DNA from 2 places in the Micromonospora sp. B11E3 genome. Region 2 is predicted to be linked to the other one. Evidence: riboswitches for the same ligand, from Rfam matches in the RefSeq annotation. Region 2 holds a riboswitch; the other holds the start of a gene.
What was found. Region 2 has a riboswitch for thiamine pyrophosphate ahead of thiE (thiamine phosphate synthase). Riboswitches for the same ligand answer to the same signal wherever they lie in the genome.
Positions count from the first base shown of each region.

Region 1 (19,161 bases), on a different contig from region 2:
CGAGTTCGCCGAGGTGGTCCCGGTCAGCGCGGTCTCCGGGCACCAGGTCGACACGCTGGTCGACGTGATGACCGGCTACCTGCCCGAGTCGCCGCAGCTCTACCCGGACGACATGCTCACCGACGACCCCGAGCAGGTGCTGGTCGCCGAGCTGGTCCGCGAGGCGGCGCTGGAGGGGGTCCGCGACGAGCTGCCGCACTCGATCGCCGTGGTGGTGGAGGAGATGATCCCCGAGGGCCAGGTCACCAAGATCTACGCCGACGTGTACGTCGAGCGGCCCAGCCAGAAGGCGATCATGATCGGTCACCGAGGCAGCCGGCTCAAGGCGGTCGGCACCACGGCCCGCCGGCAGATCGAGGAACTGCTCGGCACCCGCGTCTACCTGGACCTGCACGTGCGGGTGGCGAAGGACTGGCAGCGCGACCCGAAGCAGTTGCGCAAGCTGGGCTTCTGAGCGCCGCGCCGGCCTGCCCGACGGCGGGTCGGCGCGGCGCCCCAAGCGCGGGGCGCCAAGTGCGTCAAGCGCGGCGCCTCAAGTGCGGTCGCCTCACGCGCGGAGCTGGGGTCCCGAGGGTGACTGGGTTTGTTCTCCGCCGCTGTGGAGCTGCCCCGTCCGTGCTCCCGTTTCCGTCCCGCCTCCGCCCCCCGCGTGTCCCGTTCGGTGTCGTGCGGTTCCGCTTCCGCCCGCCTCGTTCGGTGTCGTGCCGTTCCGCTTCCGCCCGCCTCGTTCGGTGTCGTGCCGTTCCGCTCCCGTCCCATCCCGTCCTGCACCGTGCCGTTCCGGTCACCGGCCCGTTCCGTCCGCTTTCGCCCGGCCCGATCCGGCCGCCGGTAGCACGGGTGGGGCAGCTCCACAGTGGCCACACCCCTGGTCGCCGGGCCGCCCCGCCACGCGGCCGTCACGCGATGTGATCGGCGGTTGGGGGACGAGCCTTGTCCCGGAGCGGGCGCATTTATGGCATCTTTCACTTTTCGCTGAGGGCTCTGGTTGTTTGCCGGCGTCGGGTCGGAGGGTAGGGAGCGGTTGACCCCTCCGCCCCAGACATAGATGTAGGCTGATGCGAAACCGATACCTGGACCTACTCCGCTTCCTCGCGATCGTCCGAGTCGTCGTCTACCACGTCACCGGTTGGGCGGCGCTCACCGTGCTCTTCCCGGCCATGTCGGTGATGTTCGCCCTCGCCGGTTCGCTCATGGCCGCGTCGCTGGACCGGGGTGGGGCGGCGGCGGTGGGCCGTCGGCTGCGTCGGCTGCTGCCGTCGCTGTGGGTGCTGGCCGCGGTGTTCGTCCCGGCCATGCTGCTCACCGGGTTGCCGCTCACGCCGAAGGTGCTGCTCTGGGCGTTTCCGGTCGCCGATCCGCCGGCCAACCACTGGGGCGCGCTTGCGCTCAGCGTGATCTGGTACCTGCGCGACTACCTGTGGTTCGTGTTCGCCTCGCCGGTCGCCCTGTGGCTGTTCCGCCGCGCGCCCGTGCCGACCCTGCTCGCCCCGTACGCGCTGCTCGCCGCGATCGAGTCCGGCCTGCTGCCCGCCGCGCCGGTGGCGCTGCGCGAGTTCGGCCTCTACTTCGGCGCCTGGCTGCTCGGCTTCGCCCACCACGACGGCCTGCTGCGGCGGCTGGCGAACCGGGTGCTGGTCCCGGTCGCGCTCGTCCTCGGTGCCGCCGGCGGGGCCTGGATCGCCGCCCACCCCGGCCCGCGCGGGTACGACCTGAACGACAACCACCTCGGCAACGCGCTCTGGTCGGCCGCGTTCATCCTGGTGGTGCTCGGACGGGCCCCGACGAGCGCCGCCTGGGTGGACCGCAGCGCCCTGTTCGGCCGGGCGGTGACCGTGCTGAACCGGCGGGCGCTGACCGTCTATCTCTGGCACATGCCGTTCGTGGTGGCGCTCACCCCGATGGTCGACGTGGTCGGCTGGTCCCACCAGGACCCGGTCGGCCTGGCGATCCGGGTCGTGCTGGTCTTCGCCCTGGTCGGGGTGGTCACCGCGCTGCTCGGCTGGGTGGAGGACCTGGCCGCCCGCCGGCCTCCGCGGCTGCTGCCGGGCGGCCGGCGCCGGACGACGACCGGCGGGCCCGTCCCGGCCGGCGTGGCCTCGGCGGCACCGGTCAGCCCTGCTCCGGGCGACCCCGGCGTGCCGGTGAGCCCCGCCCCGGCCGGTTACGCCACCGTGCCCCCGCCGCGCGCCTCGGAGGAGCTGGCCCTGAAGCTCAGCGCGCGGTGACGGTCACGTTGCCGCTGCCCGCGCCCACGTCGATCACCAACGTCGCCGTCGGGTCGTCGGGGATCCCCAACTGCGTGTGGCCGGAGCCGCTGTCGGCCCGTACCCGGTACCGGCCGGCCGGCACGGTGAGCCGCACGTCCCCGCTGGACGCGTGCGCGCGGGCCGAGGCGGGGGCGGACAGTTCGACGGTGACGTTGCCTGAGCGCGCCTCGGCGTCGACCTGGCCGGCGAGCCGCCGGCCGGTGACGTCGCCGGAGCCGGTCCGCAGGGTGGCCGCACCGCGCAGGTCGTCCACCTCCATGTTGCCGGAGCCCGTCTCGACGCGGACCGCGCCGGTGGCACCGGTGAGCCGGACGTCGCCGGACCCGAGGCGGACGTCCACCGTCCCGACGCGGCTCAGGTTCACGTTCCCCGAGCCGCTCTCGCCCCGCACCGTCACCCCCTCGGGGACGGTCACGTCGTACGAGACGGTGCAGCGGGGGCCGCAGTCGCTGTCCAGCACCAGCTCGTCGCCGCGGATCTCGTACCGGGCGGGAGGCTGGTTGCCCTGGTACCGCACCACCCGCCTGATCCGTACCTCGCCGGCCGGGCCGATGCCGTGGACCGTCACGTCCCCGGCGCCGCCGGGCAGCAGGGTGACCCGCCTGATCGTCGCCGACTCGGTGTCGTTGAAGTCGAGCCGCCGGAACGACAGGGTGCCGCACCCGGAGAGCAGCATCAGGACGGCGACTCCGGCGGCGAGGGGGCCGGCGGGCAGGGTGCGGTGCGGGGCCATGGCGAGCACGCTACGGCCGGCCCGACCCGGCGCGCATCGGGGATCGCCGCCGGTCCACCCCGAGCCGACCCTGATTTCCCACCCCGAGAGAGAATGGGCGGGTGGCCGGGTACCGCCGACAGCTCTACCGCGACGACGCGGTGGTGCTTCGTGTGCAGAAGCTCGGCGAGTCCGACCGGATCATCACCCTGCTGACCCGCCGGCACGGCCGGATCCGCGCGGTGGCCCGGGGGGTGCGCCGCACCAGCAGCAGGTTCGGCGCCCGGCTGGAGCCGTTCGGCCACGTCGACCTCCAGCTCGCCGGCGACCCGAAGGGCAACCAGGGCAGTTCGCTGCACACCGTCAGCCAGGTCGAGGGCATCGACCTGTACGGCAAGCGGTTCCTCGGCGACTATCCCCGCTACACGGCGGCCAGCGCGATCGCCGAGACCGCCGAGCGGCTCACCCCGGTCGAGCGGGAGCCCGCGCTGCGGCTGTTCCAGCTCACCCTCGGCGCGCTGAAGTCCCTCGCGCGGGGCGAGCACGCCACCACGCTGGTGCTCGACGCGTACCTGCTGCGCGGCATGGTCCTGGCCGGCTGGGCCCCGGCGCTGACCGCCTGCGCCGTCTGCGGCACGCCCGGCCGGCACCGGGCGTTCTCGGTGCCCGCCGGCGGCGCCGTCTGCCCGGACTGCCGCCCGCCCGGCGCCGCCCACCCCGCGCCGGCCACCATCGACCTGATGTCCGCCCTCACCACCGGCGACTGGGTGCTCGCCGACGCCACCGAGACCGGCGTACGGCGGGAGTGCAGCGGCCTGGTCGCGGCGCACCTGCAGTGGCACCTGGAGCGCGCGCTACGCTCGCTGCCGCTGGTCGACCGGGGCGCCCCCGGCGCCGTTCCGGCCCCGCCGCCGCAGGGCGCCGCCGCGGGGCGCGGCACCGATCTGAACGGAGAGAGACCCGAGTGATCCGATCGATGAGGGGCGGCCGCCGCGAGCCGGTGCCGCCGACGCCGCACCCGTCGGGCGCCCGTCCGCCCGCCCTGCCCCCCGCGGCGGTGCCCCGGCACGTCGCCGTGGTCATGGACGGCAACGGCCGGTGGGCCAAGGCGCGGGGGCTGCCCCGGACCAAGGGCCACGAGGCGGGGGAGCACAGCCTCTTCGACACCATCGAGGGCGCCATCGAGCTGGGCATCCCCTACCTGTCGGCGTACGCGTTCTCCACGGAGAACTGGCGGCGCTCGCCGGAGGAGGTCCGCTTCCTGATGGGCTTCAACCGGGACGTCATCCGCCGCCGCCGCGACCAGCTCGTCGACCTCGGTGTGCGCGTCGTCTGGTCCGGGCGGGCCGGGCGGCTGTGGAAGAGCGTCATCTCCGAGCTGCAGACGGCCGAGGAGATGTCCCGGGGCAACTCGACGCTGACGCTGCAGTTCTGCGTGAACTACGGCGGCCAGGCCGAGATCGCCGACGCCGCCGCCGCGATCGCCCGGGACGTCGCCGCCGGCAAACTCGACCCGGCCAAGGTCACCGAGAAGACGGTGGCGAAGTACCTCTACCACCCGGAGGTCCCCGAGGTGGACCTCTTCCTGCGTCCCTCCGGCGAGCAGCGCACCTCCAACTTCCTGCTCTGGCAGAGCGCGTACGCGGAGCTGGTGTACCTCGACACCCTCTGGCCGGACTTCGACCGCCGCCACCTCTGGTACGCCTGCGAGCTGTACGCCCAGCGGGACCGCCGGTTCGGCGGCGCGTTGCCCAACCCGGTGGCCCCGTCGAGCTGACGCCCGCGCTTAGCGCCTCGTCACTCTGGGTACCACCTGTGGCAGCCAGCTACGGAGGTGAGCCACGATGATCCAGAAGCGCATTGCCCAGTGGGCGGCCATGGCGGTCGCGGTGCCGCTGGCGGCGGCCGGCGCGCGCCGGCTCAGCCACACGCTGGAGGCCCGCCGCGGTCCGACCGGGGTGAGCCGCCTGCTCGCCAGGGGCGCGGACATGCTGCGCCCGCGCAAGGCGAAGCGTCGCCGGTTCTGGTGACGCCGGTCAGCGCCGTTCCCTCCGGGGGGCGGCGCTGACCCGTTCCGGCCGGTCGCCGTCCCCTACGGACGTACGATCGGCGCGGGCGCGCCGCCCGGTCGCGTCCGCCACGGGGGTGGGGATGCGGGATCTCCGGTACGAGATGACGGTGGCCCTGGCGGCGACCGACCTGGACGGTCCGCTGCGCGAGCGCGTGGTGGAGCTGTGCGCCGGCGTCGCCGAGCGGCACTGCGCCGAGGCGGGGCACGTCCCCGCGGTCCGCTCCGGCGAGATCGCCGAGCTGTCCACCGGCGAACCGGCCATGACCTGGTCCCCGACCGAGCCGCAGCGCAGCCCGCGGGCCGGCTGACCGGGCGGCTACGCCGGCACGGCCGCTGGCCGGGCGGCTACGCCGACACCTCGGACCGGTCGCCGGCCCAGAGCGTGTGGAACGTGCCCTCCCGGTCGACCCGGTGGTAGGTGTGCGCGCCGAAGTTGTCCCGCAGGCCCTGGATCAGCGCGGCGGGCAGCCGCTCGGCGCGCAGCGCGTCGAAGTACGCCAGCGACGAGGCGAACGCCGGCGCCGGCACCCCGGCCCGGGCCGCGTCCGCCACCACCCGCCGCCAGCTCGGCACCCCGTCGGAGACCCGGTCGGCGAACCACGGCGCCACCAGCAGCGTCGGCAGGTCCGGCCGCTCGTCGTACGCCTGGCGGATGCGGTCGAGGAAGCGGGCGCGGATGATACAGCCGCCCCGCCAGATCGTGGCGGTGCCGCCGAGGTCGATGCCCCAGTCGTACTCCCGGCTGCCGGCGCGGATGTGGTCGAAGCCCTGCGCGTACGCGATGATCTTGCTGGCCCGCAGCGCGCGCCGGACGTCCTCGACGAAGGTGCTCCCGTTCTCCACCCACCACGGCTGCCCGGCGTCGGCGAAGGCATGGCGGGCCGCGGCGCGCTGCTCGGCGTGCCCGGACAGCGACCGGGCGAACGTCGCCTCGGCGATGCCGGTGATCGGGATGCCCAGGTCGAGGGCGTTCTGCACCGTCCACCGGCCGGTGCCCTTCTGCTCCGCCTCGTCGCGCACCACGTCGACGAACGGGCGGCCGGTGGCCGCGTCGGGATGCGTGAGCACGTCGGCGGTGATCTCGATCAGGAACGACTCCAGGTCGCCCGTGTTCCATCCCCGGAAGATCTCCGCGATCTCCGCCGGGCCCGCCGACAGACCGGCCCGCAGCAGGTCGTACGCCTCGGCGATGAGCTGCATGTCGGCGTACTCGATGCCGTTGTGGACCATCTTCACGAAGTGCCCGGCGCCGTCCGGGCCGATGTGCCGGCAGCACGGGACGCCGTCCACCTGGGCGGCGATCCGCTCGAAGATCGGGCCGAGCTTCCGGTACGACTCGGCCGAGCCGCCGGGCATGATGCTCGGCCCGTGCAGCGCGCCCTCCTCGCCGCCGGATACGCCGGTGCCCACGAAGTGCAGCCCGTGCCCGCGCAGCGCCTCCTCCCGCCGCCGGGTGTCGGCGAAGTGCGCGTTGCCGCAGTCGACGACGATGTCGCCCGGCTCCAGCAGCGGCACCAGCTCCCCGATCACCGCGTCGGTGGGGCCGCCCGCCTTCACCATGACGACGATCGCGCGGGGCCGCTCCAGAGAGGCGACGAAATCCCGCATGGACTCGGAGGGCACGAACGTACCCTCGCCGCCGTGCTCGGCCACCAGGCTGCGGGTGCGCTCCGGCGACCGGTTGTGCACCGCCACGGCGAACCCGTTGCGGGCCAGGTTGCGGGCCAGGTTCCGGCCCATCACCGCCAGTCCGGTCACGCCGATCTGCGCCGTCGCGCGCTGCGCCATGCGTACCCCGCCTCTCGAGGGTCCCTGTCGACGCCTCCTGTCGACGCCTTCGGTATAGCAGGCTTCCCCGCCCGCCTCGCCGCAATGGCGTCAACCCTCGGCGAGGCGGGCCTCGACGCGCGCGACCTCCCCGGCGAGCGGGTCTGTGCCGCCCGAGCCGTACGTCGGCCTTCGGCGGCACGTGCCGCAAATTCGGCTGCGCCGTTCCGGCCGCGCGGCTACGGTGAGGTCATGCGTAACTGACGCCCCTTCATCCGAAGCCGGTCCGCCGTTGTCGACGCGGACCGCGTCCCGGGCGTCCGCATTCCCACACCGCCGCCGTCGCGCGGCGTCCTTCGTGGTCGGGCCCGCCGGGGCACCCCGTACCGCCGTAAAAGCCTCGCCGGGTCAGCCGATCAGCGGGCGGAACGTACCGAGCGCGACGCTGACCGCCAGCGCCGCCCCCGCCAGGGCCGCGGCGCCCGCGACCAGCACGGTGTCGGCGGCGCCGAAGCGCTGCCGCCGCGCGACGGTGCGCGGGGTGCCGGCGTCGAACCCCCGCGCGTCCATCGCGACGGCCAGCCGGGTGCCCCGCCGGATCGCGCCCACCAGCAGCGCGAAGGCGGTGGAGACGAACAGCCGCAGCTTCGCCACCGGGTTGCGCCCGGCGTCGACGCCGCGCGCCCGCCGCGCCATGCTGATCATCTGCCACTCCTGCCCGAGCAGCGGCACCAGCCGGAACGCGGCCAGCGCGCCGATCGCGAAACGGGCCGGGGCCTTCGCGTTCTGGATCAGCGCGTCGGCCAAATCGGTCGGGTCGGTCGTGGCGAAGACGATGATGCCGGGCAGCGCGACCGCCAGCATCCGCAGCGCCAGGCCGAGCGCGGTCGCCAGCACCCCGGTCGTGACCAGCAGCGGCCCCGCCTCCACCAGCACCCGGCCCGAGCGGTCGGCGGCGAACAGGACCAGGGTGACCACGATCCCGACGGCGCTGGCCAGCAGCGGCGCGGCCCGCCGGGCGAGCACCCGGTAGCGGATGCCGAACAGCGGCAGCACGGCCAGCTCGACGGCGAGGGCGAGCGCCGGGGCGACCGGGTCCAGGGTGGCGAGCAGGGTGAACGAGAAGAGCAGCGCCGCGGCGACCTTCGCCACCGGGTTCCGCCGCGCCAGCGGTGCCCCGGGCGCCGCGACGGGCTCGATGCTGATCACGGCCGCCCCGCAGTGGTTCCTGGCCGCTGCGGCGTGGCGGCGCGGCCGGCAAGGTCCGCGTGGGTCATGGGCGGTCCAGGGTGACGGTGCGGTCGGCGAGCGCGGCGACGAAGTCCGTGTCGTGGGTGACGGCGACGACGCCGTGCCCGGCGTCGCGCAGCTCGGCGAGCAGGTCGACCAGCTCCCGCCAGGTGCGCCGGTCCTGGCCGAAGGTGGGTTCGTCGCAGATCAGCAGCCGGGGCGCGGTGGCCAGGGCCGTCGCCACGCTCAGCCGCCGCGCCTCGCCACCGGAGAGGGTGTACGGGTTGGCGCGCGCGAGCGCCGTCAGCCGCAGCCGGTCGAGCAGCCCGTCCACGGTGGCCCGTACCGCCGCCTCGGGCTGGCCGGTGCGGCGTGGGCCGAGGGCCAGCTCGTCGAAGACGGTGCCGGTGACGAACTGGTGCTCCGGGTCCTGGAACACCGAGCCGATCCGGCGGGCCAGGGCAGGGGCGCGCCAGCGGTGCGGGGGAGTGCCCGCGTCCGGGCCGGCCAGCTCGCCGGTCGCGGCCACCCGACCCGTACCGGGCCGCAGCAGGCCGCCGAGCAGCAGCGCCAGGGTGGACTTGCCCGCCCCGTTCGGGCCGAGCACGGCGAGCGCCTCGCCGGCGCGTACCCGAACATCGGTGGCGGCGAGGCGCGGCGGCAGGCCGACCCGGTCGGCGGTGAGCAGCAGGTCGCCGGCGGGCGCGGCGGCGCGCCGGGGCGGCACGGTCCGGCCGGGCACCCAGACCCCCTCGGCGGCGAGCGCGTCGCCGTGCGCGGCGAAGACCGCCCCGGGCGGCCCGTCGGCGCGGACCCCGCCGCCCGGCTCCGGTACCACCACCCGGTCGACCAGCGGCAGCGCCTCGGCGACCCGGTGCTCGACGAGGATCATGGTGGTGCCGGCGTCCAGGGCGTCGGCCACCGCCTGCCGGACCAGCGTCGCGCCGGCGGGGTCGAGGTTCGCGGTCGGCTCGTCGAGCAGCAGCAGCCGGGGCCGCAGGGCGAGCGCGCCGGCCAGCGCCAGGCGCTGCTGCTCGCCGCCGGAGAGCGCGGCCGTGGGCCGGTCCCGGTGGTACGGGAAGCCGACCCGCCGCAGCGCCTCGTCGACCCGGGGCCAGATCTCGCCGGCCGGTACGCCCCGGTTCTCCAGCCCGAACGCGACGTCGTCGGCGCAGCGGGCCATGACCAACTGGGTCTCCGGGTCCTGGAAGACGATCCCGACCCGCTCACGGGCCTGCCGGGGGTCGACCCCGTCGATCTCGACGGTCCCCTCCTGCTCGCCGGAGTCCGCCGGCAGCAGCCCGGCGAGCGCGGCGAGCAGGGTGCTCTTCCCGGCGCCCGAGGGGCCGAGCAGCAGCACCCGCTCGCCCGCCTCGACGTCCAGGTCCAGCCCGCGCACCGCCCAGGCCTTCCGCCCGGCGTGCCGCCACCCGAACCCCCGCAGCCTGACGCCCCCCACGCCCGTCACCCCCTCCCGCCGGCCAGGCCCGGCCCCGCCCCGGTGATCATGGAGTTGACGGCGTTTCCGGAGATCGACACAGCCGTCAACTCCATGATCGACACGAGTTCGGTGGGGGTCAGATCGGGGCGCGGTCGCGGGCCGCGGGGAAGCGGTCCAGGGCGCCCGTGGTCGCCAGGGCGCGGGTCAGGGACCAGCCGCCGGCGCCGGCGACGAGCGCGGCGCTGACGATCGTGAGCAGCGCGTACGGGATGCTGTAGCTCGTCAGGTCGTACTTGACGTTCCACACGAGGAAGTCGAACAGGGCGGCGCCGACGCCGGTGAGCGCCCCGGCGAGCAGGGCGGTCGGCAGCCGGAACGAGCGGTAGCGGAACGCCGCGAAGACCAGCTCGGCGCCCGCGCCCTGGACCATGCCCTGCGGGATCACGGTGCCGGCCCACTGGCTGCCGAGCAGGGCGGAGAGGACCGCCGCGACCGTCTCGCAGTACAGCGCGGCGCCGGGCTTGCGGATGACGAGGCCGCCGAGCACGGCCGGCATCAGCCAGACGCCGTACAGCAGGGTCTGCGCGGGCGGGAAGAACGCGAAGGCCCCCTCGGTGGCGCTCCAGACCAGGCCCCAGGCCCAGAAGATGACGCCGAAGGCGACCGCGATCACCGAGGCGACCACGATGTCGATCGTGCGCCAGCGGTGGCTGTCCGTGTGGTTCATGCGATGGCTCCCAGTTCAGTGGAAGAACCAGGAGAAGACGCACGCCGCGTCCGGTGGGACCGGACGGCGGCGCGGCTGGAGAATGACCGAACTCCCTGCGCTGGCATTACCCAGATCAGGTTCGAGGGTCTGCGGACGGTTTGCCCGCACTCTCAGCGCTGTGCGCTCCCCTGTCGGAAATGAAGTTGTCCCGCCGACGCTAACACCTCCGAAGATCACGTGGCAAAGTGACGTGCGCCAGGTGGGTGAAACGACTCCGCGCCGGTCGTTACCGCCATCTGGCCGGAGTCCGTCGACGCGGTCCGCGGGGAACGATAGTGTCGCGCCGTAGATCGTCGAGCGCCGAAGGAGGCGAGCCCGTGACGTCACCGACCGGCAGCGCCGAGCCGCCCGCCGGGCCCGACCGTGGGGTCCCGGGGGCGGGGGCGGTCGGCGTGGCCGCGCCGGACGCACCGGCGGGGGAGCCGGCCGGGCGCGGGCCGCGACGGGCACCGCGGGTCGGCTCGGTCGAGGTGCTGGCCGCCCTGCTGGTCCTGCTGGTGGTCTTCCGCGAGCCGCTGGCCCGCGCGTTGTCCGCACCCCGGTTGCAGACCTGGACCACGGTCTTCGTGTCGGTGCTGGTCCAGGCCGTGCCGTTCCTGGTGTTCGGGGTGCTGCTCTCGGCGGTGATTGCGGTGTTCGTGCCACGCTCGTTCTGGGCCCGCGCGTTACCCCGGCACCCGGCCCTCGCCGTGCCGGTCGCGAGCGTTGCCGGGGTGGTCCTGCCGGGCTGCGAGTGCGGCTCGGTGCCGATCGCCGGCTCGCTGATCCGGCGCGGCGTCACCCCGGCGGCGGCCCTGGCGTTCCTGCTCGCAGCCCCGGCGGTCAACCCGATCGTGCTCGCGGCCACCGCGGTCGCCTTCCCCGGCCGGCCGGAGATGGTCCTCGGGCGGGCGGTCGCCAGCCTGGTCGTCGCCGCGGTGATGGGGTGGCTGTGGCTGCGGCTCGGGCGCGCCGACTGGATCCGGCTGCCGCGCCGACCGGAGCTGGACGGCGCGTCGCGGGGCGTGGCGTTCTGGGCGGCGGTCCGGCACGACGTGGTCCACGCCGGCGGTTTCCTCGTCGTCGGCGCGCTGGCTGCCGCCAGCATCAACGTGCTGGTCCCGGAGCGGTGGCTGCGGGCCCTCGCCGACGAGCCGGTGCTCTCCGTGCTCGCCCTGGCCGGGCTGGCCGTGCTGCTGTCCATCTGCTCCGAGGCGGACGCCTTCGTCGCCGCCTCGCTGTCGCAGTTCTCCCTCACCTCCCGCCTCGTCTTCCTGGTGGTCGGGCCGATGGTCGACCTCAAACTGATCTCCATGCAGGCCGGCGTCTTCGGTCGACGCTTCGCGGTCCGGTTCGCCCCGGCGACGTTCGTGGTCGCCGTCGCGGTGGCCGTCGGAGTCGGGGCGGTGCTGCTTTGACTTCCTTCCTCTTCCTGGAGGAGGGAAAATTCCCATCGGCCTTGCGGCCGGTCCGGTTTAAGCCGGGCGCCTCGCGGCGCGGGGTTCCTGTTTCACGGCCGATTGCGGAAGGGAGGACCCTTGCCGTCTGACATCAGCTCCACAGGCATCGCCAGGGGTGTGCCTGGCTACGGCTCGACCAGCCGCAAGGATGTTCTTCGCCGCGTTCACGTCCCGGTCATGGCGGGTGCGGCAGGTCGGGCACGTCCAGTGCCGGGTGGAAAGACTGAGGGCGGCGAGCAGATGCCCGCACGCCGAGCAGGTCTTGCTGCTGGGGTACCAGCGGCCGATCACCACGAGGGTACGGCCGGCGCGTGCGGCCTTGTACTCCAGTTGGCGGCGGAATTCAGCCCAGCCGCAGTCGGAAATCGCCTTGGCGAGGCTGCGGTTACGGACCATGTTGGCGACCGCGAGGTCTTCGATCACGATCGTGTCCGCAGCCCGGACCAGGTGGGTGCTGGTGCGGTGGAGGAAGTCCGCACGAGCGTTGCGGACTTTGCGATGTGCGCGGGCGATCTTGGCCTTGGCTTTGCGCCGGTTGGCGCTGCCGCGCTGGCATCGCACCATGCGCCGCTGGTAGCGGGCAAGGTTGCGGGCCCTGCGTTCCAGATGGCGGGGGTTGGCGATGCGCTGCCCGTCGCTGGTTACGGCGAAATCGGTGATGCCGAGGTCAACGCCGATCTCGTGCCCGGTCGGCTCGCGCGGTTCAAGGTCGTCGGTGTCGACGGCGAACGTCACGTACCAGCGGCCGTCCGGCTCCCGGGAGATCACGAGCATGGTCGGGTCGAGTGTGGTGAGGTCGACGTCGTCGAACGACCACACGAACGCCAGTGGCGCGTGCGTCTTCGCCACGTGCAGGACACCGTTTCTCATGCGGAACGCCGAGCGGGTGTAGTGCGCCGACTGGCGACCGTTGCGGCTCTTGTAGCGCGGGTATCGGGCGCGACCGGCGAAGAAGTTCGCGAACGCGGTGTGCTGGTGCCGCAGGGCCTGCTGCAACGGCACCGACGACACCTCCGACAGGAACGCCAGTTCGGTGGTCTTCTTCCACGCGGTGAGCGCGGCGTCGGTCTGCCGGTACGAGGTTCTCTCGCCCCGCTCGTAATAGGCGGCGTGACGTTCGGCGAGAGTCCGGTTCCAGACCAGGCGTACGCAACCGAACGTGCGGTTGAACACTGCCGCCTGTTCGGGCGTCGGGTACGCCCGACACTTGTACGCCGTCCGCACAAAAGCGACCTTACACAGTGGACTAAGCCGGGTAAGAAGGCGGGCCGTGTGGGTCAGCGAGCTTCGTTCTTGGAGCCGTCCTGGATCCACCGGGCGGCTCCTGACGGAGCCCAGATTCCTCCCCCGCCTGAAGGTCGGGGCATCCTTAGGAGGATCAGGTGAACCGGCAGGCGCAGGCGGTCGTGCTGCTGCTGCTCGGCGGGGCGGTCGTCCGGGCGAGCGTCACGGATCTCTACCTGCGCTACGTCAAGGAGGGGCTGCGCCCCTTCCTGATCGCCGCCGGGCTGGTGCTGATCGCCGCCGCGGTTCTGACCCTCTGGCACGAGCTGCGCCCCGCCCGCCCCTCGACGGAGCACACCGGCCCGACCGGGGACCTCGCCGGCCCGACCGGGGAGCACGCCGGCCCGACCGGGGAGCACGCCGGCCCGACCGCAGAGCACGCCGAGGGCGGGGACGGGCACGACCACGACCACGACCACCACGGGCCGCGGATCGGCTGGCTGCTCCTGCTGCCGGTGCTCGGCCTGCTGCTGGTCGCACCGCCGGCCCTGGGCTCGTACTCCGTGGGCCAGGCGGGCAGCGCCCTCGCCGGTTCTCGCCAGTCGGACTATCCGCCGCTGCCGCCCGGCGACCCGGCCCCGGTCACCGTGCTCGACTACGCCTCCCGGGCCCTGTTCGAGAAGGGCGTCTCGATCGGCGACCGGCGGGTCCGGCTCACCGGCTTCATCGCCCCGGGCCCCGACGGCCGGCCGATCCTGGCCCGGATGGTGCTCTCCTGCTGCGCCGCCGACGGCCGTCCCGTCAAGCTCGGGCTCACCGGCGACGTGCCGGTGGGCCTCGCGGACGACACCTGGGTCGAGGTGATCGGCCGGTACACCGACCGGGTCGGCCGGGACCCGGTCGACGACGCCGAGATCCCGTACCTGGCCGTGGAGTCGTGGCGGCGGGTGCCCGCTCCGCGGAACCCGTACGAGTGAGCGACCTCGGTAGGCTGCCGATCATGCGGATCGATGCGCGAGGGTTGACGTTCGAGGTGCGCGCGGGCGGGCCGGCCGACGGCGAGGCGGTCCTCCTGCTGCACGGCTTCCCACAGCACGGCGGCGAGTGGGACGAGGTGGTGCCGGCGCTGCACGCGGCGGGCCTGCGCACGTACGCGCCGGACCAGCGGGGATACTCGGCCGGCGCCCGCCCGGCGGAGGTGGCGGCGTACCGCCTCCCGGAACTCGTCGCCGACGCCGTGGCCCTGCTCGACGCGCTGGGCGTCGACGCGGCGCACGTCGTCGGGCACGACTGGGGCGCGATCGTGGCCTGGGCCCTCGCGGCCGGCCACCCCGACCGGGTGCGCACGCTGACCGCCGTGTCGGTGCCGCACCCGGCCGCGATGGCCCACGCGCTGGCCACGAGCGCGGAGCAGAAGGCCCGCTCGTCGTACGTCGCGCTGTTCCGCCAGCCCGGCACGGCGGAGAAGACGCTGCTGGCGCTCGACGCCGCCGCCCTGCGCCGGATGCTCGGCGGGGTCGGCGGGTCCGACCGGGTCGCCCGGTACGCCGAGCCGATGCGCGAGCCGGGAGCGTTGACCGCCGCCCTGAACTGGTACCGGGCGATGTCCCGCGCGGACCTCGCGGCCGTGGCGTCGGTTCGGGTGCCGACGGCGTTCGTCTGGAGCGACCGGGACTTCGCGATCGGCCGGGCTGCGGCGGAGGCGTGCGCCGCCTACGTCACGGGGGACTACCGCCTCGTCGAGCTGCCCGGGGTGTCGCACTGGATCCCCGACGTCGCGCCCGGCCCACTGGCCGAGGCGATCCTCGCCCGGGTGGGCGGGACTCGGTGAGCAACGGCGCGGCGGCGATGAGCAACTAGTAGGAAGCAGGACGTATGACGGTGAACGCTGACGACTATCTCGCGGTGGTGACGGAGACGATCGGGCGGGTGTCCGCCAGCCAGCGGGAGGCGGTGTGCCGGGCGGCCGATCTCATCGCCGACGCGCTGCGGGCCGACGGCGTGGTCCACGCGTTCGGCACCGGGCACTCCGAGGCGCTGGCGATGGAGATCGCCGGTCGGGCCGGCGGGCTGGTGCCGACCAACCGGATCGCGCTGCGCGACCTGGTGCTGCTCGGCGGGGCGCCGGCCGACATCCTCGGCCCGCTGCTGGAGCGGGACCCCTCGGTGGCCCACCGGCTGTACGAGCTGGCCCCGGTCCACCCGTCGGACGTCTTCGTGGTCGCCTCGAACTCGGGGGTCAACGGCGCCATCGTCGAGTTCGCCGGGCTGGTGAAGGAACGCGGCCACGGGCTGGTGGCGATCACCTCCGCGGCGCACTCGGCGCGGATGACCTCCCGCCACCCCTCGGGGCGGAAGCTGGCCGACTTCGCCGACGTGGTGCTGGACAACGGCGCCCCGTATGGCGACGCGACCCTGCCCCTGCCCGGCGGCGGTGCCGTCGGCGCGATCTCGTCCATCACCGCCGCCCTGCTCGCCCAGCAGATCACCGTCGAGGTGGTGGCCCGGCTGCTGGCGGCGGGGGAGCAACCCCCGGTCTACCTGTCGGCCAACATCGCCGGCGGGGACGAGCACAACAAGGCCCTGGAGGACCGGTACGCCGGGCGTATTCGCCGCGGTTCCTGAGGCGCGTGTCCGGGGTGGGGGCCGCCGGGGTTTTCACCGTGGTTCCTGAGGCGCTTGTTCGTGGTGGGGCCCGTCGGGCGTGTTCGCCGTGGTTCCTAAAGGCGCGGCGGGGAGTGGGGCCCGCCGTGCCCGGCTCCGGGCGGTCAGGCTTGATCCCTGCGCCGGTCACGGCGGGCCCCACTCCGGTCCGGTTTCGTCGGGGGCCTGGCGGGGCAATGCGTTGCTGCCGGCGGGGTTGGCCTCGCCGGCAGTACGTCTTGCGAAAGGTATGGCACGTGTCGAAGGAGACCGAGAAGCAGCGCTGGGAGCGCAACTTCGCCGACCTGCTCCAGGAATTGCGGGTCGCCCAGACCGGCGTGCAGATCCTCTTCGCGTTCCTGCTGACCCTGCCGTTCAGCAACGGGTTCCCTCGGGCCACGGCGTTCCAGAAGGACGTCTACATCGTCTCGCTGCTGTCGGCCGCCGCCGCTACTGCCATGATCATTTCCCCGGTCGCCTTCCACCGGGCGCTGTTCCGGCAGGGACGAAAGCCGGAGCTGGTGCGCTTCGCCCACCGGATGGCCAGCGGCGGCCTGGCGTTCATGCTGCTCTCGATGGTCAGCGCCGTCCTGCTGATCACCGACTTCGTCCTGTCCCGGCCGATCGCCGTCGTGCTGACCGTGCTCACCGGGGTGTGGTTCCTGGTCTTCTGGGTGTTCCTGCCGTTCGCCCGGCGCAACTGGGGCGACGACGACATCGACGACGAGGACGACGACCCGCACACGCTTCCCGGGAACTGACCCGCCGGGCGGGCCGACGCGTCCGTGGAACCGGTCGGGATCAGCGGAAACGCCCCTGAAAATCGGACGTTGCCGAAGCCCTACCCCTGGGTAACACCCGGGAGTAGCGTGGCTCGTGTCGAGCATGTCGACGTCATCCGGGCCCGAGGTTCGAGGGGGCAGCCGTGACCACGACGCAGAACAACCGACCCGCGCCCGACCCGACGGGCGGGGGCGCGACGGGCCCCGGTGCGGCGGCGGGTCCCACCGGCCGGGTCGCCCCCGCCGACGACACGAAACCCACCGGGCGGGTCGCCCCCGCCGACGACACGAAACCCGTCGGGCGGGCCGCGCCGGCCGGTGACCCCGACGGCCGTGGCGCCGCGGGCCCGGTCGCGGCGGGCGGCGACGGGGTCGGCCCCCTGCCCGCCGAGGCGGGACAGGTGTCGGAGAAGGAGGCCCGGCAGGTCGCCGAGGCGGCCCGCGAGTCCACCTGGGACCGGCCCAGCTTCGGCAAGGAGCTGTTCCTCGGCCGGTTCCGGCTCGACCTGATCGACCCGTGGCCGCGCAGCGACCCGGCCGAGGACGCCCGGGCCGAGGAGTTCCTGGCCGAACTGCGGGCGTACCTGGAGTCCGAGGTGGACGGCGCGGCGATCGAGCGGGACGCGCGGATCCCCGACGAGGTGTTCCACGGGCTCGCCCGGCTCGGCGCGTTCGGCATGAAGATCGACCGCTCGTACGGCGGCCTCGGGCTGAGCAACCTGCACTACTGCCGGGCGCTGATGCTGGCCGGCTCGGTCAGCCCGGCGATCAGCGCGCTGCTGTCGGCCCACCAGTCGATCGGCGTGCCGCAGCCGCTGAAGATGTTCGGCACCGCCGAGCAGAAACGCCGCTTCCTGCCCCGGCTCGCCGCTGGCGAGGTGTCGGCGTTCCTGCTCACCGAGCCGGACGTCGGTTCCGACCCGGCGCGGCTGGCCACCACCGCCGAGCCCACCGCGGACGGCACCGGGTACCGGCTCAACGGCGTGAAGCTCTGGGCCACCAACGGCACGGTCGCCACGCTGCTGGTGGTGATGGCCCGGGTGCCGGCCGGCGCGGGCCGGCGGGGCGGGATCACGGCGTTCGTGGTCGACGGCGACGCCGAGGGCATCACCGTGGAGCGGCGCAACGCCTTCGTCGGGCTGCGCGGGCTGGAGAACAGCCTCACCCGGTTCCACGACGTCTTCGTGCCGAAGGAGAACGTCATCGGCGGCGAGGGCAAGGGGCTGAAGATCGCCCTGAGCACCCTGAACACCGGCCGGCTCTCGCTGCCGGCGATGTGCGTCGGCGCGGGCAAGTGGTCGCTGAACGTGTCCCGGGAGTGGGCCGCCGAGCGGGTCCAGTGGGGCCGGCCGGTCGGCGAGCACGAGGCCGTCGCCCAGAAGCTGGCCTTCATCGCCGCGACGACGTACGGCATGGAGACCATGCTGGACCTGTGCTGCCTGCTCGCCGACGACGACCGCAACGACATCCGGATCGAGGCGGCGCTGGTCAAGCTCTACGCGAGCGAGATGGCGTGGAAGATCGGCGACGAGCTGGTCCAGATCCGGGGCGGACGCGGCTACGAGACGGCCGACTCGCTGGCCGCCCGGGGCGAGCGCCCGATCGCCGTGGAGCAGTTGCTGCGGGACCTGCGGATCAACCGGATCTTCGAGGGCTCCACCGAGATCATGCATCTGCTCATCGCCCGCGAGGCGGTGGACGCCCACCTCTCCGTCGCCGGGGACATCATCGACCCGGACGCCGGGCTCGGCCGCAAGGCGCGGGCCGGCGCGCGGGCCGGGGCCTTCTACGCGCGGTGGCTGCCGGCCCTCGCGGTCGGCCGGGGCCAGTCCCCGACGGCGTACGGCAGGTTCGGGCCGTTGGCCGGGCACCTGCGGCACGTCGAGCGGGCCTGCCGCAAGCTGGCCCGGTCGACGTTCTACGCGATGTCCCGGTGGCAGGGGAAGATGGAGCGCAAGCAGGCGTTCCTCGGCCGGGTGGTGGACATCGGCGCGGAGCTGTTCGCGATGTCCGCCGTCTGCGTCCGCGCGTACGCGGAGAAGGACTCGCGCCCCGAGAACGTCGAGCTGGCCGACCTGTTCTGCCGGCAGGCCCGGCTGCGGGTCGACGCGCTGTTCACCGCCCTGTGGGACAACACCGACCCGGTCGACGTGGCGGCGGCGAGGCACATCCTCGACGGCCGGTACGCCGCGCTGGAGGACGGGGTGGTCACCCCGCCGGCCGATCGGCCCTGGGTGGCCCGCTGGACCCCCGGCCCGTCGACTGCCCCTGACGTTCGCCGCCGCATCCCCCGCCCGGAGTGAAAGGAAGGGCCCCTGTCGACGCCTGTGGCGCAGCAGGGGACCCGCTCACGCCCGCGCCTCGGGAGGGCTCAGCGGGAGATCCCCCAGGCCAGCACGCCGGCCAGGATCAGCCCGTTGAGCACCGCCAGCACCAGGTAGGCCGCCGGTGGGACCTTGCGGCCCCGGCGGACGAAGCTGACCAGGACGCCGGCGTACGCCAGCAGCAGCACGGCGATGACGATCAGGAAGTAGAACACGCCCCACCCTAACGGTCTGCCCGGAGGCCGAGTCGGCGCAGCTCCAGCGCGGCGAGCGCGTCGACGGTGGCGTCGTCGCCGCGGCGCCACGCCTCGGCCACGTCCGGGGCGATCCGGGTCAGCCGGCCCAGCGGCTGCCCGGCCAGCGCCCGCAGGGCCAACAGGTCCCGCCCGGCCGGGGCCGCGGCCAGCGCCTTCGCAGAGGCGGCCCGGCGCATCCAGCGCAGCCGCAGCGGCAGCCAGCCGAGCAGCACCACGCCGAGCGGGAAGACCA
Region 1 covers NZ_JBDPMC010000039.1:34,586-53,746, forward strand. Annotated here, with positions in the region: gene era (GTPase Era) at 1-454, shown strand, start outside; gene ABGB16_RS19875 (acyltransferase) at 1,059-2,228, shown strand; gene ABGB16_RS19880 (DUF4097 family beta strand repeat-containing protein) at 2,215-3,003, opposite strand; gene recO (DNA repair protein RecO) at 3,105-3,950, shown strand; gene ABGB16_RS19890 (isoprenyl transferase) at 3,959-4,759, shown strand; gene ABGB16_RS19895 (hypothetical protein) at 4,827-5,012, shown strand; gene ABGB16_RS19900 (thioredoxin reductase) at 5,134-5,361, shown strand; gene gndA (NADP-dependent phosphogluconate dehydrogenase) at 5,399-6,841, opposite strand; gene ABGB16_RS19910 (energy-coupling factor transporter transmembrane component T) at 7,229-8,029, opposite strand; gene ABGB16_RS19915 (ABC transporter ATP-binding protein) at 8,094-9,509, opposite strand; gene ABGB16_RS19920 (ECF transporter S component) at 9,628-10,218, opposite strand; TPP riboswitch at 10,293-10,400, opposite strand; gene ABGB16_RS19925 (permease) at 10,653-11,657, shown strand; gene ABGB16_RS19930 (RNA-guided endonuclease TnpB family protein) at 11,715-12,923, opposite strand; gene ABGB16_RS19935 (TIGR03943 family protein) at 13,082-13,900, shown strand; gene ABGB16_RS19940 (alpha/beta fold hydrolase) at 13,924-14,754, shown strand; gene ABGB16_RS19945 (SIS domain-containing protein) at 14,799-15,548, shown strand; gene ABGB16_RS19950 (DUF6328 family protein) at 15,824-16,327, shown strand; gene ABGB16_RS19955 (acyl-CoA dehydrogenase family protein) at 16,729-18,651, shown strand; gene ABGB16_RS19960 (hypothetical protein) at 18,720-18,887, opposite strand; gene ABGB16_RS19965 (hypothetical protein) at 18,896-19,161, opposite strand, start outside.
Region 1: another riboswitch for thiamine pyrophosphate. It lies ahead of ABGB16_RS19920 (ECF transporter S component); the one in region 2 lies ahead of thiE (thiamine phosphate synthase).

Region 2 (10,622 bases):
CCAGACGAAGCCGAAGCCCAGGACAACCAGGACGGTGATCGCGTTCTGGTTGTTGACTTCGGGAACCGTCAGGGCGGCGATCACCGCTACGCAGTAGGCGGCACCCAGGGCCACCACCGCCGGGAGCCAGCGGCCCAGGGAGAAGACGCCCTCGCCGGCCGCCGGGATGCGGCCGGACCGGTGGGCGATCCAGGCGGCGGCCAGGGTCAGCGCGTAGGTCAGGTAATAGGTGAGGCCCACCATCGCGTAGATCTTGCCGACCAGGCCTTCATTCAGCAGATTCAGGCCGATGGCGATCGCCGCCACCAGGATGATGGCGTTGATCGGGGCCCTGGTGCGGGAGCCGACCGCCTGCAGGGCCGTCGAGCCGGGGAGCATGTTGTCCCGGGACAGGGCGAACGTCATGCGGGTGGCCACGGCCATGTTGGCGATCAGGCAGGCGAAGATCGAGGCGAACGCCACCACGAGCAGCAGGGCCCGGGCGAAGCCGCCGACCTGTTCGCCGACCAGGCGGAACACCGGGTTCTCGGCACCGGCGAAGAACTGTTCGGGCGCACTCGGCATGGCCATGGCCAGCAGGGCGAAGACGGCGAAGCCGATGACACCGGACCAGATGACCGCGCGGAACATGGCCCTTGGGGCGGCCCGGCGCGGGTTCTGCGTCTCCTCGGCCAGGTCAGCGGCGCCCTCCCAGCCCAGCAGCACGTAGACCGGCAGCAGCGCGGCGAGGGAGATGCTGGTCAGGCCGACCGCGTTGCCGTTCAGCGAGGTCGTGTCGGTCAGGATGGCCGGGCCCTGGGTGTGCTTGAAGGCGAATACCACGCCGGCCAGCAGGACGATGCCGAGCAGGACCGTGCCGACCAGTTCGATCGAGGCGCCGATGTTGTTGATCCGGCTTGCAGCCCGTACGCCTATGATGTTGATGATCGCGACCAGGACGGTGCAGCCGATGCTGAGCGCCTGCACCTGGTGCGGGGTCGGGTCGGCCCATATCTCGGGGGCGAAGACCGCGCCCAGGCCGGCCGCGGTACCGGCCGTGCCGGCGAAGAACGAGATCAGCGCGATCCAGCCGGTAAACCAGCCGAAGTTCGGGCCGACCAGGCGGCTCGACCACTGGTAGGCGTAGCCGGTGATGGGCAACCGGCCGGCCAGGTGGGCGTAGACGGCGACCAGCAGCAGCACGGCCGGGAGCACCAGCAGCCAGAGCAGCACGGCCGAGCCGCCCAGTTCGTCGAAGGGTGACTTGTACATGCTGATCACGCCGGTGTTGATGGAGACCATCGAGAAGGCGAGCGCGAACGCGGTGAACGAGCTCATGCTGCGGCTGAGCTTCTGCTCGTAACCCAGATCGGCGAGGTCGGCCTCATCGGATCGCTCAGTCACGGCCGTACCTCCGCTCCACCTCGGTCAACGCCTCGTCCAGCACGTCCAGGGAGCGTGCCAGCAGCTCATGGCTGATGTCCAGGGGTGGCTTGATCTTGATGAGGTTGCCGAGCCCGGCGTACCTGTTCTCGCCGAAGATGACTCCGCGCCGCTGAGCCTCGAGGAAGACCCCGCGGGTCTCCTCCGTGGCCGGCTCCTTGGTCACCCGGTCGCGGACCAGTTCGATGCAGACCATCAGGCCGGGGCAGCGCACGTCGCCGATCAGCGGGTGGCGCTCCTTCATCTCCAGCAGCCGCCCGGTCGCGTACCGGCCGTGCTCGGCGGCGGTCTCGCTGAGCTTGTCGTCGAGGATGGCCCGCACGGCGGCCAGACCGGCCGCGATCGAGATCGGGAACTGGCCGAACGTGAGCTGATCGTCGCCCGACCTGAAGGTGGCCAGCTCGGCCCGGGTGAGCACGCCGGCGAGGGGGAAGCCGCCGCCGACACCCTTGCCGAAGACCAGGATGTCCGGCCGGATGTCGTAGAGGTCGCTGGCCCAGATCGCGCCGGTACGACCCAGGCCGGACTGCACCTCGTCGACGATCAGCAGGATGTCGTACTCGTCGCAGATCTGCCGCAGCCCGCGGTGCCAGGCTGGCAGGAACTCGTTGTGCCCGCCGTTGCCCTGGATCGGCTCGTAGACGATGGCCGCCACTGGCCCGTCGGTGCCCCTGTCCAGCACGTCGCGGATTAGGCCGAGGGTGAGCTCGGTGTCCTGCTCGGGGGTCAGGCCGGCCCGCGGGCGGTAGAGGTCGGGCCGGGGCAGGCGCAGGAACCGGGCCTGGATCGGGCCGAACGGGTTGTCCGGGTGGGGCCAGCTCGCCGCCATCGTGGTGATCGACCGGCCGTGGTACGCGTCGTGCAGGATCGCGATGTGCTGCGCGCCGGGCCGGTTGCGCATGGCCAGCTTCAGCGCCATCTCCACGGCCATCGAGCCGTGCAGGGTGAAACCGACCCGGTCCAGGCCGGCCGGCGCGATGGAGACGAGCAGCTCGGCCAGGTCGAGCAGGGCCGGGGTGTGGAAGGTCGGGCGGGCGTGGGTGATCGCGCGGGTCTGCTCGATCGCCGCCTCGATGACCCGGGGGTCGTTGGCGCCGAGATTGTTGGACCAGGCCTGGGCGGTGCAGTCGATGTAGCTGATGCCGGCGTCGTCCCAGACCAGCGAGCCCTCGGCGCGGACCAGGGTCAGCTTGGTGGGGTCGCCGCCGGCCGGCTCGTGCAGGAGAAGGGTCTTGGCGTGCTCGCGATTTGCTGCGGTATCTACCATGAACGGCCATCCGATCCGATTCGGTGCTGAGGGATGACCGAAGACTAGAAACGCCGGCGATACCAGGGGAAAGACCGAGTTTCATAGGCTTTATAGATGCTGTCTATGAACGTGACGCTCCGGCACCTGCGGTGCTTCGTCGCGGTCGCCGAGACATTGAGCTTCACTCGAGCCGCCGAGCGCCTGCACATCGCGCAACCGTCGCTGAGCTACACGATCCGGCAGCTCGAACACCATCTCGGGCTGATGCTGCTGGAACGTACCACCCGCGCCACGGTGCTGACCCGCGAGGGCGTCGCGTTCCTGGCCGAGGCGCGGGCCGTGCTCGACCGCTTCGAGGAGGCGATGGCCACCGCGTCCCGGATCGCCCAGGGGCAGGCCGGCCGCCTGCGCCTCGGCTACCTGATCGGTGCGGCTGTCGAGTACGTGCCGGTGATCCTGCAGGCGTTCACCGAGCAACACCCCGACGTCAAGATCGAAGTGATCGAGTACGACTTCAGCGCGCCCAACGGCGGCCTGGACACCGGCGACACCGACGTGGCCATCGTGCGTCCCCCGCTGCACGGCGTCCGCGACGTCACCACCCGTACGCTGCTGGCCGAGCGATGTTTCGCCTGCGTGCCGGCCCGGCACACGCTGGCCGCCCGGTCCGAGGTGGACGTCCACGAGCTGCTGGCCGAGCCGATCGTCGCCGCGCCCGGCGAGGGCACCTGGCGCGACTACTGGATCCTCGACGCCTACCGCACCGAGCCGGCCACGGTCGTCCACGAGGCGGCCACTTTCGAGGCGGAGTTGCAGGCGATCGCTTTCGGCCGGGGCATCTCGATCGTCCCGGAGACCGCCCCCCGCCTGTACGCCCGCCCCGGCGTCGTCTTCGTCCCGATCACCGGCATGCCCTCTTGCGAGGTAGCGGTGGCCCACCGCGCCGGCGCTCCACCCGCCGCGGCGGCGTTCGCCCAGGTCGCTCTGGATGTGGTGGATGGCCGGCGCTACCGCAAACGACTCGAACTGCCGTAGGCGACGACATCGGGTTGCAGTGCTAGGGCGCGTATTTGGTTGTGATCAAGGAGTGCCGCGTGAGGTCCTTGATCCAGATCATCGAGGCGCGGAGGTGTAGACCGGCGAGGTAGCTCTCGGGGGTCTTGTCGTACCGGGTGGCGATGCCTCGCCAGGCCTTCAGCTTGTTGATCAGGCGCTCGACGGTGTTCCGCTCCTTGTAGAGGTCGGCGTCGTGGTTGACGGGTCGGCCGCCCTGGCTGCCCTTCTTCTTCCGGTTCGCGGCCTGGTCCCTCGGGGATGACTGCCTTGATGTGGTGTTCCCGTAGGTAGGCGCGGTTGCCGCGGGACGAGTAGGCCTTGTCGCTGGCGACCGCGTCAGGCCGGGTGCGGGGGACCGGCGACATCCGCGAGGCCGACACCGCCGTCTCCGGGTAGGACTTTTCGGTGTACGTCCGTCCAACGCGCCGGTGAGCCAGGGTTGTGCGGGCGAGTATGAGCGGTATGGGACTCCGGGGAGGCGGTGAGGTCGGCCGGGACCTGTTGCAACGCCGCTAGGACGTGCGACAGGCCAACCGAGCAGGTGCACGCCAACGCCGAGGCGGGCGCCTGGCAGCCCACCGACGAGGACCTGGACGCGCTCGACGCCCTCCTCTGACCGGGCTTTCCGCTGCCCCGGTGCCGTACCGACGGCGCCGGGGCAGCCGGCTCTCCGGCGGCAGCCCGACGGCGCGAAACGCGGGCGGTCGAGGGAAAAGCGTCACCCACCCTTGGCGGATCCGGTGGAACACCGTACGGTAGGCCGCAAGTGACCCACGGGAGCCCGGTGCGTACCGGGCTGAGAGGGGGGCTGTAAGCCCCCGACCGTCGAACCTGATCCGGGTAATGCCGGCGCAGGGAGGAGTGTTGCCGTGCCGTCCCTGGGACGACTGCATCTGATCACCGACACCCGGCCGGGGCGGGATCCGCTCGGCGTGCTGCGGGCCGCCCTGCCGGTGGCCCGCGCCGAGCTGGTCGTCCAGGTCCGGGTGGAGGACGACGCCACCGACCGGGAGGCGTACGAGCTGGCCCGCCAGGTGGTCGCGCTGTGCCGGCCGTACGGGGCGACGTGCCTGGTCAACGACCGGCTGCACGTGGCGCTGGCGGTGGACGCGGCGGGTGGCCACGTCGGCGCCGACGACCTGCCGGTGCGGGCGGCCCGCCAGGTGCTCGGCGCCACCGCCGTGCTCGGCGCGACCGCCCGGGAACCGGTGGCCGCCGCCGAGGCGGTCGCCGCCGGGGCGAGCTACCTGGGCGTCGGCCCTTGCCACGCCACCACCACCAAGGCCGGGCTGCCCGAGCCGATCGGCCCCGCGGGGGTACGCGCGGTCGCCGGAGCGGTGGACGTGCCGGTCATCGCGATCGGCGGGGTGACCGCCGCGTCGGTGCCGGCGCTGCGCGCCGCCGGGGCGTACGGGGTGGCGGTGGTCGGGGCGATTTCCGCCAGCCCCGATCCCGCACGCACGACTGCTGACCTGATCGAGGCCCTGACGTGCTGACCCGACCGGACGTCGCTGTCGTGGGGGCGGGACCGGTCGGGCTGGCTGTCGCGTGGCGGTGCGCGTCTCGGGGACTGCGCGTGACGGTGCACGATCCTGCCCCTGGTACGGGCGCGTCGCACGTGGCGGCCGGGATGCTCGCGCCGGTCGCCGAGGCGTACTTCGGGGAGCACCAGCTGACCGGGCTGCTCACCGAGTCCGCCGCCCGCTGGCCCGGGTTCGCCGCCGAGCTGGCCGAGGCCGCCGGCGCCGATCTCGGCTACCGCACCGACGGCACCCTGGTGGTCGGGCTGACCACCGACGACCTGGCCGAGGCGCGTCGACTCTGGACGTACCAGCAGGGGTTGGGGCTGCCGATCACGCCGCTGCGCCCCTCGGAGCTGCGGGACCGCGAACCGGCGCTGGCCCCGCGCGTGCGCGGCGGCGCGGTCGCCCCCGGCGACCACCAGGTCGACCCGCGCCGGCTGGTCGCCGCGTTGCGGACCGCCGCCGAGCAGGCCGGCGCGGTGTGGCGGCCGGGTGTGATCGGCGACCTGTCCGAGGTGGACGCCCGGGTCACCGTGGTCGCGGCCGGCTGCGGCGCGGCGGCGCTCACCGGGCTCCCGGTCCGTCCGGTGAAGGGCCAGGTGCTGCGGCTCCGCGCGCCCGGTCGCGGCGCGCCGGACTTCCGGCACGTGGTCCGGGGGTACGCCGACGGCGAGTCGGTCTACCTGGTGCCCCGGGACAGCGGCGAGGTGGTGGTCGGAGCGACCGTCGAGGAGCGCGCCGACACCGAGGTGACCGCCGGCGGGGTGCTCCGGCTGCTCCGCGCCGCCGTGGACCTGGTCCCCGAGCTGGCCGAGTACGACCTGGCCGAGGCATCCGCCGGGCTGCGCCCCGGTACGCCGGACAACGCGCCGATCATCGGGGCGCTGCCCGGCCGGCCCGGCGTGCTCGCCGCCACCGGACACCACCGGCACGGCATCGTGCTCACCCCGGTCACCGCCGACCTGATCACCGAGCTGATCGTCACCGGCGAGCCGGACCCGCTGCTCGCCCCCTTCACCCCCGACCGGTTCGCCGGCACCGACGCGCCGGCCACCACGGGCCGGGATCGGACGCATCCACCATCGAGGAGGAGACGTGCAACTGATCGTCAACGGCACGGGGCGTGACCTGCCCGGCGGGACGACCCTCGCGGAGGTCGTCCGCGCGGTCACCGACCAGGAACGCGGCCTCGCGGTCGCGGTCAACGGTGAGGTGGTGCCGCGCGGCGGCTGGTCGGTGACCGTGCTGCGCGACGGCGACCGGGTCGAGGTGCTCAGCGCCGCCCAGGGCGGGTGAGCGGAGTGTCCTTCGAACTCGGCGGGGTCGGCTTCGGCTCCCGGCTCATCCTCGGCACCGGCGGCGCGGCCAACCTGCACGTGCTGGAGCAGGCCGTCCGGGCCTCCGGCACCGAGCTGGTCACGGTGGCGCTGCGCCGGGTGGACACCGCCCCGGGCACCGCCGGCGGGCTGCTCGACCTGCTGGACCGCTGCGGCGTACGGCTGCTGCCGAACACCGCGGGCTGCTACACCGCGTCGGAGGCGGTGAAGGTGGCCCACCTGGCCCGGGAGGCGTTCGGCACCGACTGGGTGAAGCTGGAGGTGATCGGGGACGACCGCACCCTGCTGCCCGACGGGGTGGAGCTGCTGCGCGCGGCCGAGGAGCTGGTCGCGGACGGCTTCACCGTGCTGCCGTACACCTCGGACGATCCGGTGCTGGCCCGGCGGCTGGCCGACGTCGGGTGTGCGGCGGTGATGCCGGCCGGCGCCCCGATCGGCTCCGGGCTGGGGGTGAGCAACCCGCACCACATCCGGCTGATCCGGCAGAGCGTGGACGTGCCGGTGATCCTCGACGCCGGCATCGGCACCGCCTCGGACGCGGCGCTCGCCATGGAGCTGGGCTGCGACGCGGTGCTGCTGGCCAGCGCGGTCACCCGGGCGGCGGACCCGGTGGCGATGGCCACCGCCATGCGGTACGCCGTGGAGGCCGGGCGGCTCGCGTACCGGGCGGGCCGGATCGCCCGCCGCTTCCACGCCCTCGCCTCCACCCCGGACGAGGGACGGCCGGACCTGTGAGCCGCGCGTCGCACCTCGCTCCGGCGGATCCCGGTGCGGATCCTCCCCGCCAGGGGTCGGTTGGTCGCAGGGTCGCAGCTTCGGCTCCAGATCTTGGCAGGAAGTGGCCCCTGGCGGGGCCGGAATTCTCCAAGATCCCGGGCCGCGCCGTGCCGTCGGGCGTGGTGCTGCTGACGGACCGGCGGGTGGCGCGGGGGCCACTCGTCGACGTCGTCGCCGGGGCCGTCCGTGGGGGAGTGCGGTGGGTGGTGCTGCGGGAGAAGGACCTGCCGCGCGCCGAGCGCCTCGCCCTCGCCGCCGATCTGCGGGCGATCCTCGCCGAGGTGGCCGGCGCGTTGATCGTGGCCGGCCCGGACCCGCTCGGCGGGGACGCCGTGCACCTGCCGGCGGCCGGCCCGTACCCGGCGCCGTGCGCGGGACTGGTCGGCCGCTCCTGCCACGACCAGGCAGAACTCGCCCGACTCAGCACAGAGGACTACGCCACCCTCTCCCCGGTCTTCCCGACAGAGACCAAACCCGGCTACGGCCCACCCCTCCGGCCGACCGGTCTCGCCAAGCTGATCAAGGCCAGCCCGGTGCCGGTCCTGGCACTGGGCGGAGTCGACACCCCCGACCACGTCAGCGCATGCGTCGCGGCAGGCGCCACCGGAGTGGCCGTGCTCGGCGCGCTCATGCGAGCCGAGAACCCCACCGAGGCAGCCACCACGCTGACCGAGAGCTTCCGCGAGGCGGTCAGCCCGCTGCCGCGCAGCCGGCACCGAACGACGGCGGTCCCCCCGACAGGGCTGCGGCCGACCGTGCCCACTCCGGGCGGTCGGGCTTGATCCCTCCGTGGGCACGGTCGGCCGCAGCCCCCCAGCGCAACGACCGCGGAACGCTGGCCGCAGCCCCCAAGCGCAACCAGAGAGGGGAAGGCGTGACGCCGCGAACAGTACTCACCATCGCCGGATCCGACTCCGGCGCAGGAGCCGGCATCCAGGCCGACCTCAAGGTCTTCGCCGCCCTCGGCGCGTACGGCACCAGCGTGATCACCGCGGTCACCGCGCAGAACACCCGGGGCGTCAACGCCGTCCTGCCACTGCCCCCGCAGACCGTCCGCGACCAGTTGGACAGCGTGCTCGGCGACTTCGCGGTACGCGCGGTGAAGACCGGCATGCTCGCCACCCCGGCGGTCGCCGACGCGGTGGCCGAGGCGGCGCAGGCGGGCCAGCTGCCCCGGCTGGTCGTCGACCCGGTGCTGGTCGCCACCAGTGGGCACCGGCTCGGCGTGGTGGAGGCGGTCGAGCGGCTGCTCCCGTACGCCGAGGTGGCGACGCCGAACTGCGCAGAGGCCGGCGTCCTCACCGGACGTCCGGTGACCACGGTCGTGGAAATGGTCGCGGCGGCCGAGGCCATCGCGGCCGGCGGCCCGGCGCACGTGGTGGTGACCGGCGGCGACCTGGACGCCGACGGCGAGTCGGTGGACGTGCTGGTCGGCGGCGGCACGACCACGCTGCTACGGGCGCCCCGGGTAACCACCCGGCACAGCCACGGCACGGGCTGTTCGTTCTCGGCGGCGATCGCCGTCCGGCTGGCGTCCGGCGATCCGGTGCCGGTCGCGGTGGCCGCCGCGAAGGAGTACGTGACCCGCGCGCTGACCGGCGCGCGGCACTGGGAGTTGGGCGCGGGACGCGGCCCGCTGGACCACTTCGGCTGGTCCTGTTGACCATCAGGGAGGCTGTCATGCAGGCACGACGCAAGGTCTACGTGGAGGGGGCGCGGCCGGATCTCCAGGTGCCGTTCGCCGAGGTGGAGCTGACCGGGGGCAACCCGCCGGTCCGCCTGTACGACACCTCCGGCCCCGGCTCCGACCCGGAGGTCGGGCTGCCGCCGCTGCGCGGGGAGTGGATCGCCGAGCGGGGTGACGTCGCTCCGGTGCGGGGCGCCGGGACGCCGCTGGCGGGCGCGGACGGGAAGCGCCCGACGCAGCTGGCGTACGCCCGGGCGGGGGTGGTCACCCCGGAGATGGAGTTCGTGGCGATCCGGGAGGGCGTCGCGCCCGACTTCGTCCGGGACGAGATCGCGGCCGGGCGGGCCGTGCTGCCGCTCAACGTCAACCACCCGGAGTGCGAGCCGGCGATCATCGGCAAGGCGTTCCTGGTGAAGGTGAACGCCAACATCGGCACCTCGGCGGTCACCTCCTCCATCGCCGAGGAGGTGGAGAAGCTGACCTGGGCCACCCGGTGGGGCGCGGACACCGTGATGGACCTGTCCACGGGCAAGCGGATCCACGAGACCCGCGAGGCGATCGTGCGGAACTCCCCGGTGCCGATCGGCACCGTGCCGATCTACCAGGCGCTGGAGAAGGTCGGCGGTGACCCGGTGAAGCTGAGCTGGGAGGTGTTCCGGGAGACCGTCATCGAGCAGGCCGAGCAGGGCGTCGACTACATGACGGTGCACGCCGGGGTGCTGCTGCCGTACGTGCCGCTGGCGGTGGACCGGGTGACCGGGATCGTCTCGCGGGGTGGTTCGATCATGGCGGCCTGGTGCCTGGCGCACCACCAGGAGAACTTCCTCTACACCAACTTCCGGGAGCTGTGCGAGATCCTGGCCCGCTACGACGTGACGTTCTCGCTCGGCGACGGGCTGCGGCCGGGCTCCATCGCGGACGCCAACGACGAGGCGCAGTTCGCCGAGCTGAGGACCCTCGGCGAGCTGACCGAGGTGGCCTGGGAGTACGACGTCCAGGTGATGATCGAGGGACCGGGTCACGTGCCGATGCACAAGATCAAGGAGAACGTGGACCGCCAGCAGGAGTGGTGCCACCAGGCGCCCTTCTACACGCTGGGCCCGCTGACCACGGACATCGCGCCCGCGTACGACCACATCACCTCGGCGATCGGCGCCGCGATGATCGGCATGTTCGGCACCGCGATGCTCTGCTACGTCACCCCGAAGGAGCACCTCGGGCTCCCCGACCGGGACGACGTCAAGGCGGGCGTGATCGCGTACAAGATCGCGGCGCACGCGGCGGACCTGGCCAAGGGGCACCCCGGGGCGCAGGCGTGGGACGACGCGCTCTCCACGGCGCGCTTCGAGTTCCGCTGGGAGGACCAGTTCAACCTCTCGCTGGACCCGGAGACCGCGCGGTCCTACCACGACGCGACGCTGCCGGCGGAGCCGGCGAAGACCGCGCACTTCTGCTCGATGTGCGGGCCGAAGTTCTGCTCGATGAAGATCACCCAGGAGCTGAAGGACTACGCCGCGCGGGGGATGAAGGACAAGTCCGAGGAGTTCGTCTCCGCCGGGGCCCGGGTCTAC
Region 2 covers NZ_JBDPMC010000119.1:792-11,413, forward strand. Annotated here, with positions in the region: gene ABGB16_RS31495 (amino acid permease) at 1-1,383, opposite strand, end outside; gene ABGB16_RS31500 (aminotransferase class III-fold pyridoxal phosphate-dependent enzyme) at 1,376-2,689, opposite strand; gene ABGB16_RS31505 (LysR substrate-binding domain-containing protein) at 2,795-3,706, shown strand; partial or broken gene ABGB16_RS31510 (transposase) at 3,729-4,080, opposite strand; gene ABGB16_RS31515 (hypothetical protein) at 4,209-4,343, shown strand; TPP riboswitch at 4,492-4,602, shown strand; gene thiE (thiamine phosphate synthase) at 4,597-5,223, shown strand; gene thiO (glycine oxidase ThiO) at 5,217-6,377, shown strand; gene thiS (sulfur carrier protein ThiS) at 6,346-6,546, shown strand; gene ABGB16_RS31535 (thiazole synthase) at 6,543-7,322, shown strand; gene ABGB16_RS31540 (thiamine phosphate synthase) at 7,472-8,146, shown strand; gene thiD (bifunctional hydroxymethylpyrimidine kinase/phosphomethylpyrimidine kinase) at 8,239-9,027, shown strand; gene thiC (phosphomethylpyrimidine synthase ThiC) at 9,045-10,622, shown strand, end outside.